2 regions of the Thalassospira sp. Z349TD_5 genome follow, and region 2 is predicted to be linked to the other one. Evidence: riboswitches for the same ligand, from Rfam matches in the RefSeq annotation. Region 2 holds a riboswitch; the other holds the start of a gene.
The links. Region 2 has a riboswitch for thiamine pyrophosphate ahead of thiM (hydroxyethylthiazole kinase). Riboswitches for the same ligand answer to the same signal wherever they lie in the genome.
Positions count from the first base shown of each region.

Region 1: it holds a riboswitch for thiamine pyrophosphate, as region 2 does, so the genes downstream of both, AC0VXT_RS11180 (ABC transporter ATP-binding protein) here and thiM (hydroxyethylthiazole kinase) in region 2, are expected to answer to the same signal.

Region 1 covers NZ_CM149654.1:2,433,229-2,445,592, reverse strand. The annotation lists gene AC0VXT_RS11200 (EamA family transporter) at 1-221, opposite strand, end outside; gene AC0VXT_RS11195 (MBL fold metallo-hydrolase) at 312-1,364, opposite strand; gene AC0VXT_RS11190 (ABC transporter substrate-binding protein) at 1,594-2,559, opposite strand; gene AC0VXT_RS11185 (ABC transporter permease) at 2,643-3,443, opposite strand; gene AC0VXT_RS11180 (ABC transporter ATP-binding protein) at 3,440-4,237, opposite strand; TPP riboswitch at 4,228-4,339, opposite strand; gene AC0VXT_RS11175 (GNAT family N-acetyltransferase) at 4,565-5,161, shown strand; gene AC0VXT_RS11170 (acetoin utilization protein AcuC) at 5,208-6,398, shown strand; gene AC0VXT_RS11165 (DUF192 domain-containing protein) at 6,395-6,841, shown strand; tRNA gene AC0VXT_RS11160 (tRNA-Pro) at 6,989-7,065, shown strand; gene AC0VXT_RS11155 (ETC complex I subunit) at 7,212-7,505, shown strand; tRNA gene AC0VXT_RS11150 (tRNA-Arg) at 7,671-7,747, shown strand; gene AC0VXT_RS11145 (hypothetical protein) at 7,892-8,548, shown strand; gene AC0VXT_RS11140 (YitT family protein) at 8,558-9,271, opposite strand; gene AC0VXT_RS11135 (aldo/keto reductase) at 9,390-10,220, opposite strand; gene AC0VXT_RS11130 (CobW family GTP-binding protein) at 10,821-11,945, opposite strand; gene hisI (phosphoribosyl-AMP cyclohydrolase) at 11,960-12,358, opposite strand.
Region 2 covers NZ_CM149654.1:4,208,162-4,213,997, reverse strand. The annotation lists gene AC0VXT_RS19345 (superoxide dismutase) at 1-506, opposite strand, end outside; gene AC0VXT_RS19340 (hypothetical protein) at 835-1,140, opposite strand; gene thiE (thiamine phosphate synthase) at 1,361-2,008, opposite strand; gene thiM (hydroxyethylthiazole kinase) at 2,005-2,814, opposite strand; TPP riboswitch at 2,897-3,021, opposite strand; gene AC0VXT_RS19325 (Tex family protein) at 3,173-5,620, opposite strand.

The DNA.
Region 1 (12,364 bases), 1.8 Mb from region 2:
AGCTGATAGCCGATATGAAGTCCGATCGAGCCAATAAGATAGGGCCAGCTTTCGCGTGCGGGAACGTCCACAAAGGGAAACAGGATCAGAACAATTGGAATATGACCCAGCACAATCGCGGTCATGTTCATCAGTTTGTCCGGGCCACCCTTGACCAATGCATTCCAGACGGCATGCATCAGGGCAGCACCCATAACGGCAAGAAAGACGGTCAAGCTCATGGCAAAGCAACCAGTGTTACGGTTTTGTGACGCATCACTGATGCTTAGCACGGGGACGGAATAACCACTAAACCGATCTGATGGGGGCTGCTATGCCGGGGACGCTGTGGGCTCGACCTTTTGCGATGTTGTCTGTGGGGCGGCGGATTTACCGTCAAAGAACCGGGTGGCACCAATCGGCGGGGCAATAAAGTCACCATGCCCAATGCCCGCATCCGTGCAGGCAGATGCCAGTCGCATGGGCGGTTCGTCAACCGGTTCGGCGGTTAAAACAAACGTGCCCCAATGAATGGCCAACGCCTGCTTAACGCCCATCACTTGCATGATCGAAACGGCTTCTTCGGGGTTGCAGTGCGCATTGCGCATGAAATCACGCGGGTCATAGGCCCCGATTGGGATCAGGCCAAAATCAATACCGCCATATTGTGCACCCAACTCGGTAAAAAGCGCCTCGTTCCAGCCGGTATCACCGACGAAATAAAACCGGTACCCATCGGCAAATTCAAGAATGTAACCACCCCACAGCATTTCCTTGCGGTCCTTGGTCGTGCGGCTCGACCAATGGTTGGACGGAACATGGGTGATGGTCACACCGGGATGGGAAAGCTGATCATCCCAATCAAGTTCATCATAGCGATCAGACGTAACTCCAGCCTTTTCCAGCAAGATGCCGTTTTTAAGCGGCAAGACATAGCGCGGTGTGTTGCCAAGTTTGGCCAAACTATCAAGATCGAAATGGTCGTAGTGATTGTGCGACAGCAACACCAGATCAAGCTTTGGCAACTGATCGATGGTCAGGCCCGGCTGGCTATAACGTTTCGGTCCGACTCGCTTGAACGGCGATGCGCGGTCCGAAAAAACCGGATCGGTCAGGATATTCAACCCGCCATATTGCACCAGAACCGTGGCATGGCCGATCCATGTGACCTGCAAACGCGTCGGATCAGGATTTTGGACGGCGTCATGATTAGGGGGCTCGACCGGGGTTTTGCCGTGCTGATGTTTGGCTTTGGGCCATTCGTCACCACCAAAATAGCGCCGTTTCAAAAACCGCCAGAACGACCGTTTGACCGGATCGGGCAGCGGGTGCCGGTTTTCAAATCCGGTTTCGGTGTGGTGTGCTGGCTTGGTTTTGCTTTGCACTTGGTTGTCCTGACTGTGAGTTGATCCGGCTTGCGGTAGATGTCGCACTTTATGGGGTGACCATAAGGTAACCGTCTGCTGATGCGATGCAAGGTTTCAACGCTTGGCGTCGATGATGCACACATAAAGAAAGGCCGGAACGGGGAAATGTTCCGACCTTTCGGGGTGCCTTCGCATTCACCGGGACAAACAATGCGAAAGCAGGGGGGACTGTTTGGTTAGGCGATCATCACTCAATAACAGTGGCATAGGTTTCAAGGGCCGGGGCATCGGTAATCAGGCCCTGTTTGACCATGTAATCGGCAAAGCGGGCATAGCGCGCTTTATCAAGGGCGGCCGGGCGCAGCGCAAAGCGCGGCAGGGTATCGGCCCATGCCTTGATATTCAGCTCATCATCAAGGTTGGGATAGGCGGCAACAAAGGCATCCCAACTGTCATCGGGATGGTTGATCAGGTACTGAACGCCTTCTTCCAGGGCCGCCAACATCCGGGCAAAGCGCGGATCATCGGTTTTATCATTGCGCACGGTCAGGATCAGCTCGTCATAGGGCGGCACACCTTCTTCCTCGACAAAGAATGCCTTGCCCGGCTTGCCTTCAATTTCCATCTGGTTCAGTTCGAAATTGCGATAGCCGCCAATGATCGCATCGACCTGCCCGGAATAAAGCGACGGCGACAGCGAGAAGTTCACATTGATCAACTCAACATCATCAATCGAAACCCCGTGATTGCCCAACATGGTGCCGAGCAACGCATCCTCAAACCCGGCCAGTGAATAGCCGATTTTCTTGCCCTTTAGATCGGCGATTTCCTTGATCGGGCCGTCTTTCAGAACAATCAGGCTGTTAAGCGGGGTCGCGACCAGCGTCCCGATCCGGGTTAGCGGCAATCCTTGGGCGGCCTGCACATGAAGCTGTGGCTGATAATTCACTGCAACATCGCCCTGACCAGCAGCAACAAGGCGCGGCGGAGCGGATGGATCAGATGGTTCGATCAATTCAACATCAAGATCATGCTTGGCAAAGAAGCCCTTTTCCTTGGCGACAATCAGTGGCGCATGGTCGGGGTTGACGAACCAGTCCAGAAGGATGGTCAGTTTGTCCGCCGCAAAGGCCGGGCTGGATGTGCCCAGAACGGCGGCACTTAATGTTGCGGCAATGGTGGCTGCTTTGATCATGGATTTCAGGCGTGACATGGATGAACCTCTGTTGTGATGGGCCATTACGTATTTGTATGAGTTTTGCTGTCGCGGCCATTTTCAGTCGCGACGGATGGGGTTTATCGAACCGGCGTCAGGCTGTCGGGTTGCCAGGGCAGGGCGGCACGCAACACGCGATCCACAATGAAATATTGCGTGATCGAAAAGGCGCACAGGATCAAAAGACAGGCGAAAACCATATCAATCTGAACCCGCGCATTGGCGTGTAGCATCAAATATCCCAGCCCGTGACTTGATCCCACCCATTCGCCAATCACCGCCCCAATTGGGGCTACGGCGGTGGCAACCCGGAAACCCGATGCAAATGCGGGCAGGGCGGCAGGCAAACGAATATGGGTCAAAAGACGCCATCGGCTGGCCCCCATGGTGCGCGCCAGATCAAGCCAGCCGGGTTCGGTGCGGGCCAAGCCATCAAAAAACGCGACGGTGACCGGGAAGAAAATAATAAGCGCTGCCATGGCGATTTTGGAGGCCAAACCAAATCCCAGCCAAAGAACCAAAAGCGGGGCCAAGGCAAAGAACGGAATGGCTTGGGACACCAGCAAAATCGGCATCAACCAGAACCGGACGGGTGTAAACAGCGCCATCGGAATGGCCGCCAGCGCGCCAAGGGTCGCCCCGGCAAACAGGCCAATCACGGTTTCGGCAATGGTATATCGCGCGTGATCAAACAACACCGCATAGCGCGTGATCAGGGTGTTCCAGACATCAACCGGGGTCGGCAGCATATATTTCGGTGCCCCGGTCAGGGTCACGGTCAGTTGCCATGTCGCAATCAGCGCAACAATAATGATGATCGGGCGGGCGATTTTCAAAAGCCGCCGTTCAGACAGTGGGGTGCGCTTTGCCGGGGTGCTCATTGGGCATTCTCCGACACTGCTGCAGCGGTTTCATTGGCGCCCAGTTGGCGCAGCAATTGGGCCTGCTGGCGCAAGATATCGGCATCGGTGATGTCGCGCGGGCTATGGCCTGCCGGGGTGATGGCATCTTGCAGGCGGGCTGGGCTGCCGCGCAGAACATGGACAAAGTCGCCAAGGCGAAGCGCTTCTAACGGATCATGGGTGACTAGAAGGACGGTTTTACCGCGCAATACCCGTGCGGCGAGCTCTTGCAATCGTAACCGGTTAACCGGATCAAGGGCGGAAAACGGCTCGTCCATTAGAACAACCGGACGGTCTTCCATCAGGGTGCGGGCAAGGGCGGCGCGCTGTTTCATCCCGCCCGATAATTCGGCGGGGCGCAGATGAGCGGCATTGCTGAGCCCGACCTCGGCAATCAGGCGGTCGGCCTTGTCATGGTCGGGGCGTTGCCCGCGAAGGGATGCGCCAAGTTCGACATTTTCGCGCACCGTCCGCCATGGCAACAGCAAGTCCTGCTGCGCCATATAGGCAATGCGACCCTTAAGCGGAACGCCGTCCGAACAGGTGATGTTACCGCTAACATCGCCTTCGACCAGATCGGCGAGAAAGCGCAAAAGCGTGCTTTTGCCCACACCACTTGGCCCGAGCAAGCAGGTGAAACTGCCTGCAGGCAAACCAAGATCAAGGTCATGGAAAATATCAACGCCGCCAAATGCCACGCGGGCAGAACGCAGGTCAATATCGAACTGGGTTGGATTGGGTGCCGCAGTGGGCTTGGGTGTCGTGTCGGTCATACGATCCTTCCTACGCCGGTCTTAACCGGTTCAGGTTCAAAGGGTCGTTTGGCAACACCAAACCTCTCAGCCGATTTACGATCGGCCCCCCCGGAGATGACGGGACTATGCGCAGACATTTTACCCGCGTCAAGTTTTGTAACAATTGATCGCAATGGCTCCAAGCATGTCACGGCGTGAAACTTCGGTTTTCCCCCGTGTTTGGGGTGTCGATGCATTGGTCTGATGATTTGAAAAGGTGACCGGGGTCACAGCCTGTGATTGTTATTTCAGACGGGTTGTCTATTTTTGTTTGGGTGTGGTTGGAAAGGCGCTTGGAACACAAAAATGCAGCATCAGGGATTTACCCTTCAGCCCGGCATTGCCGATAAACATCGCGAGGCGGCCTGTGCCCTATTCTGGGAAGCGTTCCGTCAAAAGCTAGCCCGTGTGATGAACCCCGAAGACAAGGCATTGGCGTTTTTAAAACAAGTGATGGCGTCGAGCCATGCCATCAGTGCGATTGGTCAGGATGGCCATTTATTGGGTGTTGCCGGGTTTAAAACCACGGCAGGCGCCTTCGTCGGGGGTGGATTGTCCGATATTTGTTCTGTGTATGGTGCGTGGGGTGGATTGTGGCGCGGGCTGTTGCTTGATCTGCTTGAACGCGATCTGGCGGCAGATACGCTTTTGATGGATGGTATTTTTGTCGATCCGATTGCGCGTGGGCAGGGGGTTGGAACGGCACTTTTGGCCGCGGTGGCCGACACGGCGCGGGAACGCGGGCTATCACAGGTTCGTCTTGATGTGATTGATATCAATCCGCGTGCACGTGCGCTTTATGAACGATGCGGTTTTCGCGCAACCGGGACACAGGATATCGGGCCGTTGCGGTATCTGTTTGGTTTCAGGGCTGCAACCACCATGCATCGGGATGTCAAATAGCGGACGTTTGATAAACAGTCCTTGTGCAGAGCGATATGTGCAGGCAATGCTAGGGGCTTCTGACACTGCCTGGCTGACTGAACCCACCGTGACGCTTCCTGAAAACTTACCTGATTACCGTACACCGGATACATCGCCGCGCATGATCGCGGCTGAGATTTATCGAGGGTCGAGCTATGGGCCAAAACATCCATTGGCGATCCCGCGTGTATCGTTGGTTGTTGACATGGTGCATGCGCTGGGCTGGGTCGATGACAACAGCTATGTCACCGGGCCGGTGGCGACACCTGCGCAACTCACTCGGTTTCATGATCCTGATTATGTGCGTGCGGTGATGCAGGCCGAACGTGATCAGATTCTCCCCGAAGACATGATGGTTAAATTCGGATTGGGCAAAAACGGCAACCCGATCTACCCGGAAATTTTCCGGCGTCCGGCGACTGCGGCCGGATCATCGATCCTTGCCGCCCAAATGATCGCGAAAGGGGGCATTGTCCATCATCTTGCCGGGGGGACGCATCATGGATTACGCGACCGGGCATCGGGGTTTTGTTACTTCAATGATCCGGTTCTGGGGATTTATGCTTTGCTCGATTCGGGGCTGGATCGTGTGTTGTATGTCGATATTGATGCCCATCATGGCGACGGGGTGCAGATTGCCTTTGCCGAAGACGACCGGGTTCTCACGGTTTCCATGCATCAGGAAGACCTGTGGCCGAAGACCGGGGCGATTGATGACATCGCCGGGGGCATGGCGCGTAACCTTCCGATGCCTGCGGGGATGAACGATGATGAGATGCGCTATGTCCTACATGAATATTTGATTCCTCTTGCATTAAGTTTTGTACCACAAGCCATTGTTTTACAATGTGGGTGTGATACATTAGCAGAAGATCCATTGTCAAAGCAGCTGTTGGGCAATCAGTCGATCTGGGAAGTCGTTGGCACGATGACCAAATTGGCGCCACGGAGCCTTGTCCTTGGCGGCGGAGGATATAGTCCGTATGGGGTGGCGCGCTGTTGGTCCGGGGTGTGGGCAACCATTAACGGGATCGAAATACCTGCTGTGCTACCCATCACAGTGGAAAATATCCTGCGTGTCATAAAATGGACGCATAGCCGTGGAAGACAGCCCGACGAAACGATGTTTACGACACTTTGCGATCCGTGGCGGGGTGGCACGATCCGGGAGGACACCCGTGAGCGTGTTAGAAGACTAAGAGGGTATGGGGTATGAAGTCGCTTTTTCAGATGGCCTTGGTTGTGTGCTTTATCAGTGCCGCAGTTGTTGCGGGACTGAATGCAAAGGCAACCGGGTTTGAACGATCCCGCATTTTGGTGGATGGCGAAGTTTTCAATGTGGAAATGGCCATCACACCTGATGAGCGATCGCGTGGATTGATGTATCGTACCGAAATGGCCAATGACGCGGGCATGTTGTTTGATTTTGGCCGGGCGGCGGATATTTCGATGTGGATGAAAAACACTTTCATCTCGCTCGATATGCTGTTCATTGATGCCAAGGGCACGATTGTCGGTATTGAAAAACGCACCGTGCCACAGTCGGAAGCCATCATTCTGGGTCCAAAGCCGGTGCGCTTTGTGCTGGAGCTTAATGGTGGGGCATCCGACCGGATGGGATTTGAAGTGGGCGAAAAGGTCGAGGGCCTGCCGCGCTAAAGACCGGATTTCGGACGAAATATATCAATCAGCAATAGCAAGCCCGCAGAGGATATCTGCGGGCTTTGGTTTTTTGTACGTTTTTACGATAAAAACGATAATACGGGCTTGCCCACATCAAAGTGTGGTGCTAAACCCTCCCTCGTTCGGGGAGTAGCGCAGCCTGGTAGCGTACCTGCTTTGGGAGCAGGGGGTCGCGAGTTCGAATCTCGCCTTCCCGACCACTTTTCCCCTTTTGTTGTTTTATGAAGTTCCAATGGGATTTCCAATTGGCAGCAAAAGGTGTAAAAGATGGGGTGATAGCAGGGGGTACAGAGCCCCGTTTAACTGCCATCTCCATCTTATCCTGACGGTCAAGACGAGGGTCCCGATGAAGGTCCGTGTTTACAAACCTGCCAAGAACGCCATGCAGTCCGGTCAGGCTGCGACCAAGCACTGGGTTATGGAATTTGAACCGGGTGCGAAAAAAGTCGCGGATCAACTGATGGGATGGATCGGTTCCACCGATACCCGCGGACAGGTCAGAATGTATTTCGAAACGCTTGAAGAAGCGCAGGCCTTCGCCGCCAAGCACAAGCTGATCGCTGATGTCGAACAGCCCAAGCGCCGTAAAATCCAGATCAAAGCCTATGCCGATAACTTCGCGTTTAAACGCGTCGTCTGATTACGGGCGGACTTCTGGGTAACGGAACGTCAAAGACCATTCACCGGGGCGGATTTCCGCCCCGTTTCGTCTGACAGGGGACGTTAAACCCTGAAACGAATGACGGGCAGGCGCCCAATGCCGTGCCCTCAAATACCATCCGGGGCAACAACCACCCCACACCGCGGTCCCTTAGCTCAACTGGATAGAGCAACAGACTTCTAATCTGTAGGTTGCAGGTTCAAGTCCTGCAGGGATCGCCATTTTTCGCTTTTTAGTTATTGTTCCTGCGCCAAAATCGGGTGTCGAAAGAGAAGCTACTAAAGACTAGATTGCGCCATAAGCGTACATTCAGTCATCCTTAAGTAGTGAAGATAAATTTGGAAAACTTTTTTGAGGAGGGGGAGGTGCGTAAACGTTTACGTTTGGCGATGTGTTTGTCTTTTATTGGTGCGATTTTGGGGGTGGTGGCCATTTGTGCGGAAGTTTGGAGTTTAATTTCTTCTGGCAATAAAAACTTTGTTGAAATGGAAGCTTTGGAGGTCGAGGTTGCAAGTACTTTGAAAAAAATCGGGCCAGAAATTGAGAAAATACTTCAGGATACGAAAAGTGTTTCTCAGGCTCGGGAGATTTCAGCTATAAGACACAAAATTGAGATATTGGAAATGGTTACTCCGTATTTCAAGTTAAAGGGAGATGCCAAATTTACTCAGAATGAAGGAAAGATGGTCGTAAGTGATGGTTTGTTTTATGTATCAAACACTGGCAGTTATCCCCTCAGGTTGATGCGCATGGAGTATGAGTACCGCTGTAACGATAAGACTGTTGCTAGTTTGGTTAGTCCAGCTCAAGGACCTGTTTCTGCTGGGGACAGATTTGATCTCCCATCTCCAAATTACACCTTTGAAGAACCTTGCTCAAAATATACGATAACTGGGGTTGCGACAGTCAGGTCAAGTTTATTGAACGAGCGCGTGGTTACCGATAATTATCCCGACCTTGTAGAAAGTTACAAATCATTGATGGAGCGTTGGTATAGGTATTCAGTTATGTTTCCATCGTAACCATTTATCTTATCGCGCAGCCAAATACCGCCCCGGACGGTGGTTTATTGCGATGATCAGGTTCAGCACAACCGCCCCAAGGATCGATAGCAGGACTTTATCAAACGGCAGCGTCAGGAAGGCGATAATCAGGATGATCATGTCGATGGCAAGCTGCACGTAACCGGCCCGAATGCCAAAATGTTCCTGCAGATAAAGCGCGAGGATATTGATCCCGCCAAGGCCCGCCCGATGGCGAAACAGCATCAGAAGGCCAATCCCCATCAGCGCACCGCCTGCAGCCGCTGCATAGATTGGGTTGAGCATGGTGAAATCGACCATCATCGGGGTCAGTTTGGAAAAGATCGATACCAACCCGACCGCGACAAAGGTTTTAAGCGTAAATGCCTTCCCCATGCGTTTATAGGCCAGCCAGTAAAACGGCAGGTTGATGACAAAGAAGATCACCCCGAAGCTAAACCCGGTGGCATGTTCGATTAAAAGGGCCGCGCCGGCGGTACTGCCGGTGACCAGAACGCTTTCGCTATAGAGTGTGACGCCAAGCGAGACCACCATGGTGCCGAGCAGAAGGGCCAAGACGTCCTCATACAGGCGATGGGAAATATCGTCCTTTTTTGGGGTGTCGGAGTTGGTGGTGTGTGCGGTGGGTTTGGTCATGATCTGCGAACTGTCTTTTGTCTGATGAATGGTGATCAGGATACGATGTTCGCAGGTGCGAAACAAGCAGCCGTCGATGGTGCCGTATTCTTCGCCGGTTTCTGATCGGACGTCGCATGTAAACGCAAAAGACCGGCCCAGATCAGGCCGGTCTTGGTAATTTTATGTGTTGGGGGATATATGGTTAGGACGCGTCATCCCATTTAGGCGCAAAGTCTGGATCAATCAGGCGGCCGTCGGGTTTGGCCAGCTCATCGATTTTTGTCATTTCTTCGTCGGTCAGCTCGAAATCAAAGATGTCGAAATTGGCCGCCGCATTTTTGGGCGATCCTGATTTCGGGATTGCCATGACGCCATCCTGTTGCATCAACCAGCGCAATGTGACCTGTACGGCCGACTTGCCGTGTTTGTCGCCGATGTCGGTAAGAACGTCGTCCTTGAGCACAGCACCGCGTGCAATCGGGCAATAGGCCGTCATCAGCATGTCATGCGAATGCGCGTTTTCAAGCACCTTCGTCTGATCGATATAGGGATGATATTCGACCTGATTGACCGTCAGCGGGACGTTGGTCAGGTTGATCGCCTTATCCACCAGCACGGTCGGGAAGTTTGAAATCCCGATCAGGCGCGTCATGCCAAGGTTTTTAACCTCGTTCAAGGCGGGGATGGTTTCGCTAAGAGACACGTCTTCGTTTGGCCAGTGCAGCAGCAACAGGTCAACGTGATCAAGGTCAAGTTTGCGTAAAGACTCAACGACCGAGGTTTGCAAATCGCCGCTTTGGAAGGCGTCAGGCCAGACTTTGGTCGTTAAGAAATAATCGTCGCGCGCAAGGCCTGAGGCCTTAAGACCCTCACCAACACCTTGTTCGTTATGATACATCTGGGCGGTATCAAAATGGCGATAGCCAATTTTGGCGGCTTCGGCGACCATCTTTGCGGCCGCAGCATTATCAAGCTCGTACGTCCCAAATCCGAGGGCCGGAATCTTGTTACCCTGCCAGTTCCGGTAAATCATGTGTGTACCCCCTTGGTTTGATTGTTGTGTTTGTGGGTGCTGTCATTTGTCCTTGAGGTGACAAATATCCCGATATGCGCCTGATTTAGTCCATAACTAGATCATCGCAACCTGTACGATTGGATTAAACGGGCTGTTCTTTCGGGCAAAGACGGCAAGGGGATGGGCTTGTGCCAAAAAAAGAAAGTTCACAAAAAAAAGGGCGACCAACGCACGGCCGCCTGAAGTTCTGAACTTAGGCTCAGGACCTATTAATTTGATTGGAATGGCAGACGTTATATTTGTGAAATCCAAGGAAAAGCCCGCCGTGCGGGCTGGTATCCCGGCCAAGGGGTTTGACGCAGGAGTTTGCAAATATAACGTCTGTCCTTTGGATTGACCGGATTTGCACGGGCTACTTTGTCGCAAAACCTTGAAAGATGTATATCTTCCTGCGGTTTCGCTCCGCGTATCCGCACAAATCCGGTCAACCATTCAAACCAAATTAATAGGTCCTGAGCCTATAGTGAGGCTGTATCAAGCCAGAAATGAGGATGCCTGAACGGACGGTTGATATCCTTGATGTGGCTCAATCGCGGAATTTATGTCCGTTTGGGCAAATCAATCAGGCGCGCCATTTTCCGCCGTTTCGGCGACGGCTGCATTCAAATGATAAAGCGATTCCCGGATGATCTGCGGGCCAAGGTCCTTGGTGATAAAGACGATCTTTGATCGATGATCATCGCTTGGCCATGCGGGCAGGGATGCGGGTGGGTGGAAAATATGCTGCACGGCGTGAATGGCGACGGGTGCGTCTTCACCAACCAGATTTAAAATGCCCTTTACCCGCAGAAGGCTCTCGCCGCGCATCTGGGTAAAGATTTCGGCCCAGGTGACAAAGGCATCCCAGTGGATCGGATCATCAAAGGTGATGCAGAACGACTGAATATGGTCATCATGGCGGTTTACGTCATTGGCGTGGCTATGGCCATGATGCTCGTGGTCATGGTCATGTTTGTGGTCGTGCGTATGGTCATGCACTTCTTCGCCGTGATGATCATAGGCTTCGTCGCGCAGCCATTTCTGCACGTCCATGCTTTTGGTCGTCGGATCATACAGCCCGGCATTAAACAGCTTGTCGGCGGCAATATCGCCGTTGTGAACCGGATAAATTGGTGCGGCGGGATTAAGGGCGCGCAGGCGTGTTGCCAGCGTGTTGCTATGTGTTTCGCCGGCAAGGTCGGCCTTGGTCAAGAGAATACGGTCGGCAACGGCGGCTTGCTTAACACTTTCGGGATGGTGATCAAGTTGATGTGCACCGTTCACCGCATCAACCGTGGTTACCACGCTATCAAGGCGGAACTTGGTGGTCAGCAAGGGGTCGGTCATAAGGGTGTGCAGGATCGGGGCGGGGTCGGCAAGGCCGGTGGTTTCAATGATCACGCGATCAAACAGCGGGATTTCACCGCGCGTGCGTTTGACAAATAAATCACGCAAACCTGAAATCAGATCGCCGCGCACTGAACAGCAAATGCAGCCGGAATTAAGCAAAACAACATCTTCGGAGATTTCGCGCACCAACAAATGGTCCAGCCCGATATCACCAAACTCGTTGATCAGGACGGCGGTTTTATCCATGCCGTCTTGGGTCAGAAATGCATTAAGCAGGGTGGTTTTGCCACTGCCGAGAAAGCCGGTGATAACCGTGGTGGCGACGCGTTCGACTTGTTCTTTGGAAATAGCCATGGGACTGGTTTTGATCACTTCTTGCCATAGAGTTCATCGACAGCGACTTCCGGCTGGGAAATCACGACTTCTGCACCATCGCGCGCGGCAAAATAGAAACAGTTGCGCCGCCCGGTGTGGCAGGCCACGCCAAGCTGATCAACCTGTGCCAGTACCGTGTCCTGATCGCAGTCATAGCGAAAATCAACCAGTGTCTGTATCTGGCCGGAGCTTTCGCCCTTGCGCCACAGCTTGCCGCGCGAGCGTGAGAAATAGCACACCCGACCGGTTGACAGCGTTTCAAGCACCGCATCGCGGTTCATCCATGCCATCATCAGGACTTCGCCTGTATCATGCTGTTGCGCGATTGCCGGGATCAGGCCGTTTTCATTGTATTTCAGTTTATCGGCAATCTGTTCATTGGCGGTGGTCATGAAGGG
Region 2 (5,836 bases):
TAATAGGAGTGTTCCCAAACATCACACCCGAGCAGCGGGGTCTGACCGTGGACCAGCGGGTTTTCCGCATTCGGGGTTTTGGTCACAACCAATTTGCCCGATTTGTCCATTGCCAGCCAGCACCAGCCCGAACCGAACTGGGTGACACCGGCCTGTACGAAGGCTTCTTTGAAGGCATCGACAGAGCCGAAATCTTCGACGATTTTCTTTTCCAGTTCACCCGGAAGGTTGCCGCCGCCATTTTTCTTCATCATTTTCCAGAACTCGATATGGTTCCAGTGCTGGGCAGCGTTGTTGAAAAGACCGGCTTTGGCCGCGTCAGCATAGGAAGCAACAACGACTTCTTCGAGCGACTTGCCTTCAAGGCCCGACCCTTCGAGCAGCTTATTGCCATTCACAACATAGGCGTTGTGATGTTTGTCATGGTGAAACTCAAGGGTTTCAGCCGACATGACGGGTGCAAGCGCGTCGTGTGCATACGGAAGTGCTGGGAGTTCAAATGCCATGATACAGTTCCTCGACTTTCATTATTGGTCTGTGCGGTAACGCAACATATCCCTTTTTGCGCGCTGGGTGAAAGTTAAATTCCCGTGCAACCTGTTGTAAACCTTTGTTGCGGGCTTTCATCATCGCGGCAAAGAAGATGTCTGTGGCCTTTATCTAGGACAACAGCGCTTTAATGCAATGTCGCGTGTGGCAACGGGCGATTGTCCAACCCTGTATGATGAACTTGTCAGATGGAAAAACGTTCCCGAAAGATCGCAAATTTTCCACCCGGCATCCGGGATGGGGACCATTGCGCCGTCGTGTTGATCGGGAATTATTCCTTGTAAATTATTCCTTGTACAAGGCGACCATTTGCTGGATGTCGGTGCCATTGCGGATCATGACATCGTATTCGCCCTTTGACAGCGATGAGATATCAAGCTGGCAGGGGAACCTTTTGCAATTTCGATTAAAGGCAATCGTGCCATCCTGATGGCTTAGAATCACCTGACCCTCGGGTATTTCCGAATAGACAGTCACACTGTCGGTGGTTGGTTTCGGGGCGATCTTGATTGCAGCCAAGGCGGCTGTCGCGCCCATGAAGATAGAGGCCAGGGCAATGGCAACCGGTTTGCTACGCAAAGATTTCAACATGATATCCCTCGCGCGTTTGTGCATTTTCCATGCCCCAAAGATGCCCCCCGAAGCAGAAGAATTCGCGGCGCAATTGAGGCATTTCCGTGCTGGTTCGTGCTTTGAGCGATGGGCAGCCATGCATGGGCTCAAAAATTCAATGCCCGCAACCATTTACGGAAACGGGCATTGGGCAGAATGACGCAAATATCTTTGCTTCACATGGCACATTTGCCAGAATTCAGGGGGTAAATGCCGACTTTGTGGCCATAATTTCGGTTGCGATTTTATGTGCCGCGGCCTCGGGATCAGGTTGCCCGCAAATGGCCGATACCACGGCAAGCCCGTTGGCACCTGCGGCAAAAACCCGATCGACATGATCCTGTTTAAGTCCACCAATGGCAACGGATGGCAGTTTGGCAATCTTGATCAGGTGCGCCAAACCGTCAAAGCCGATGGCGGGTTTGTGATCGGGTTTGGTCGCGGTGGCAAAGATGGGGCCGACGCCAACATAATCGACGCTTGCCGGGTCAACCTTGCGGGCGACTTCCTCATTTTCAATTGAAAGGCCGATGATCTTGTCACGGCCGAGGCGTTCGCGGGCGGTTTGTGCGGAGATGTCATCCTGACCAACATGAAGGCCATCGGCGCCAATCGCGATGGCCGCATCGATATCGTCATTCACAATCAACGGCACACCGCTGCCCGCCATGGCATCCATCAATTCACGTCCGATCCGGATCAGGCCCTCGGTGCCGACTTTCTTGTCGCGCAACTGAACAATCGTTGCCCCACCGGCGATTGCGGCCATGGTGGTTTCAACCATCGAATGGGTCCGGCACAGATCAGGGTCGAGAACCAGATACAGCGAAAGGTCAAAGGACGTCATTGGGCAGTGATCCGGGCGTTGGCGTTAAAAGTTTTTGCATCAAGGGTATAGAGCCCGTTGACAAAGGCGGTCATGAACGATGCCGGGCCGTTTGCCGACTGGGCGGCGATTTCGCCCGCAACGGCAAAATTGGCAAGGGCGGCAACCGTTGCCTCAAACGCCTGATCCGGGGCAATGGCGACATAGGCGCCGGTAAGGGCGGTTAGCGCACAGCCCATGGCGGTGATTTTTGGCATCAGGTCCGATCCACCGGCAATGCGCACAGACCGCGTGCCATCGGTGACGAAATCAACCTCGCCGGTCACAGCCACAATCGCCTTTTGCGCGGTGGCAAGGGTGCGTGCGGCATCCTTGGCCTGTTCGACCGGATCGCCACTATCGACCCCCTGACCGGCACTTTGTCCGCCGCCAAGGGCGATGATTTCCGATGCATTGCCGCGAATGATGGTGGGGTTGAGTTTGAGGAGTTCGGTCGTCGTGCCCTGACGATATCCGGTTGCAAAATGCGCGACCGGATCAAGCACCCATGGTTTGCCTGTATCATTGGCCGATTTTGCCGCGGCAATCATGCCTTCGACCCAGTTGGGCGACAGGGTGCCGATATTGACGGTCAATGCGCCGGCAATGGCGGCAAATTCACCGGATTCTTCGGGGGTATGGACCATGGCGGGGGAGGCGCCCGCCGCCAGCAAAACGTTGGCGGCGTAGTTCATCGCAACATAATTGGTGATGCACTGGACCAATGGATTGGTCGCACGCATGCAGTCAAAAAGATCGGTTGTGGTTTGGGAAAGGTCGGTCGTCATATCGAGGCTCCAATGCGTCTTGTGTCGCAGCGTTGGAGACCCAGTTCGAAGTCGGAAAAGTGGAGAACGTTGTCAGCAGCATGGGCAACGTTCGCACCGTCCCTACGCCAGTATGAACTGGATCAGGTTCAACGGGTCACTGCGCATGTGCTTTGATCGCACGGGGCAGTTTCTCAGCCTCCTGTCGAGGCTCCCCTTGGTGAACCTGCAACATGGGTTTTTCCGTGCTTTGTGTCAATTCGCCCTATGTATGGTGCGTTATATCCGAATGCCGTAAAAAAGGCGGCGGGATGGTTTGTGCCATATCCCGCCGCCTTTATATTCAGATCAAAACGTGGTGCGCGCGTATGCGCAGTGCCTATTTGCGGCGTTCCATCGCGGCCTTCAGGGCGGCGGCCATTGCACCACCAGCGTCGCCGCCAGATGATCCAGAAGATGACCCACCAGCAGAATTCCGCGCAGAATTCCCGCGCGCATTATGTCCGCCGCCAGCACCACCAGCACCACCAGCACCGGCAGCGCCACCAGCATTGCCGCGATTGTGGTTGGGGCGGGTGCCTGAAGGTGCCTGCCCGCCGCGCGGGGCGGTGGCTTGGCTGTCATTTCGGCGTTCGCGCGTGCCTTCGTAATCCGGTGCTGATTTCATCGAAAGCCCGATGCGTTTACGCGGGGCGTCCACTTCCATGACGGTGACCGAAACGATCTGACCGGCCTTGACCACCTGACGGGGGTCTTCGACAAATTTGTCGGCCAGTTGGGAAATATGGACCAAGCCATCCTGATGGACGCCAATATCGACAAATGCGCCGAAATTGGTGACGTTGGTGACGGTTCCTTCAAGCTTCATACCGGCTTTCAGGTCCTTGATTTCATTGACACCATCGGTGAATTTGGCGGTCTTGAATTCCGGGCGTGGGTCACGGCCGGGTTTATCAAGTTCGGCAATGATGTCGCGGATGGTTGGCACACCGAATGTGTCGTCGGCGTAATCTTCGGCGCGCAGCGTTTTGATAAAGGCCGAATCGCCAATCAGATCGGCAAGCGATTTGGAGGCCTGTGCGCCGATCTTTTTGACCAGCGGATAGGCTTCCGGGTGAACCGCGGATGCATCGAGCGGGTTGGTGGCACCCCGAATGCGCAAGAAGCCCGCACATTGTTCAAACGCCTTGGGTCCAAGACGTTCGACCTTTTTAAGGTCTGTACGCGACTGGAACGCGCCGTTTGAATCACGGTATCCGACGATATTGCGCGCCAGTGTTTCGCTAAGCCCCGCCACACGGGTCAAAAGCGGGATCGATGCGGTATTGAGATCAACCCCCACCCCGTTCACGCAATCCTCAACCACGGCATCGAGCGATTTGGCCAGTTTGGTTTCCGATACGTCGTGCTGATACTGCCCAACCCCGATGGATTTTGGTTCGATCTTGACCAGTTCGGCCAATGGGTCCTGCAAACGGCGCGCGATTGAGGCGGCCCCGCGCAGGGATACATCCAGATCGGGGAATTCTTCGGCGGCAAATTGTGATGCGGAATAGATCGACGCGCCCGACTCATTGACAATAACCTTGGTCGCGGTCAGGGCCGGGAAGCGTTTAAGCATCTGACCGGCAAGGTCATCGGTTTCACGCGAAAACGTGCCATTGCCAATCGCGATCAGCTCGATCTTATGACGCGCGGCAAGGGCGGCCATGGTGTTGATGGCACCATCCACATCATTGCGCGGCTGGAACGGATAGACCGTGGCGGTATCGACCAGTTTGCCCGTGGCATCGACCACGGCAACCTTGACCCCGGTACGCACGCCCGGATCAAGACCCATGGTGGCCTTTTGCCCGGCGGGGGCGGCGAGAAGAAGGTCTTTAAGGTTGTTGGCAAACACCTTGATCGCGTCTTCTTCAGCACTTTCACGCAGCGATCCAAACAGATCAAGCTCGATCGACAGCGACAATTTGACCCGCCAGGTCCAGCGCACGGTATCGACAAGCCATTTATCCGCGGCACGACCCTTGTCGGCAATCCCGACGTGGGCGGCGATCATGATTTCGGCCCGGCCTGCCTGACTGCGCGGGCGGGCTTCGTCCTCGGCACCCAAGGTCAGTTTCAACTGCAATATATCTTCGTTACGACCCCGGAACAAGGCAAGGGCGCGGTGCGATGGGCAGGTTTTGACTTTTTCCGAATGTTCGAAATAGTCGGAAAATTTCGCCCCTTCGGCCTGCTTGCCCTCAATCACGCTGGCGGTGATTTCACCATCATTCCACAAAAGGTTACGCAGCTTGGCGACAAGGTCGGCATCCTCGGCAAAGCGTTCCATCAGGATTTGACGCGCGCCATCAAGGGCCGCCTTGGTGTCCTCGACGCCTTTTTCGGCGTCAACGTATTTTGCCGCCTCAATCTCGGGATCAAGGGTCGGGTTGGTAAATAAACCATCGGCCAGCGGCTCCAGCCCGGCTTCGCGGGCGATCTGGGCTTTGGTGCGGCGCTTTTTCTTATAGGGCAGGTACAAATCTTCAAGACGGGTTTTGGTGTCGGCCTCGTTAATGGCGGCTTCAAGTTCGGGGGTGAGTTTTTCCTGTTCGCGGATGCTTTCAAGCACGGAGGACCGGCGGCTTTCAAGTTCGGTCAGATACCTCAGGCGTTCTTCCAGCGTACGCAATTGGGTGTCATCAAGCCCACCGGTCTTTTCTTTGCGGTAGCGGGCGATAAACGGAACGGTCGAACCTTCATTGAGCATCTCGATGGTGGCAATGACCTGTTCGGGGCGAACCGAAAGTTCTTCGGCGATACGCTGAGGAATTGGACGCATGGTTTCTCCTTGTTTTGCTCGTATGCCTGAAATAGCGGCTTTGAGGGCACACGGAAAGAGTCAGTTTTCGCCAAATTTTTCCATCAGACCAGAATACGATTCCACGTTTGATTCCAAAGGATTGAAATCCCATGCATTTTGCGCGGTTCGGCTGCGCCATACGCAGGCTTGCCCAACGGTGGTCAGGACGCTATTTCTTGGGCAAATGTGAATTAC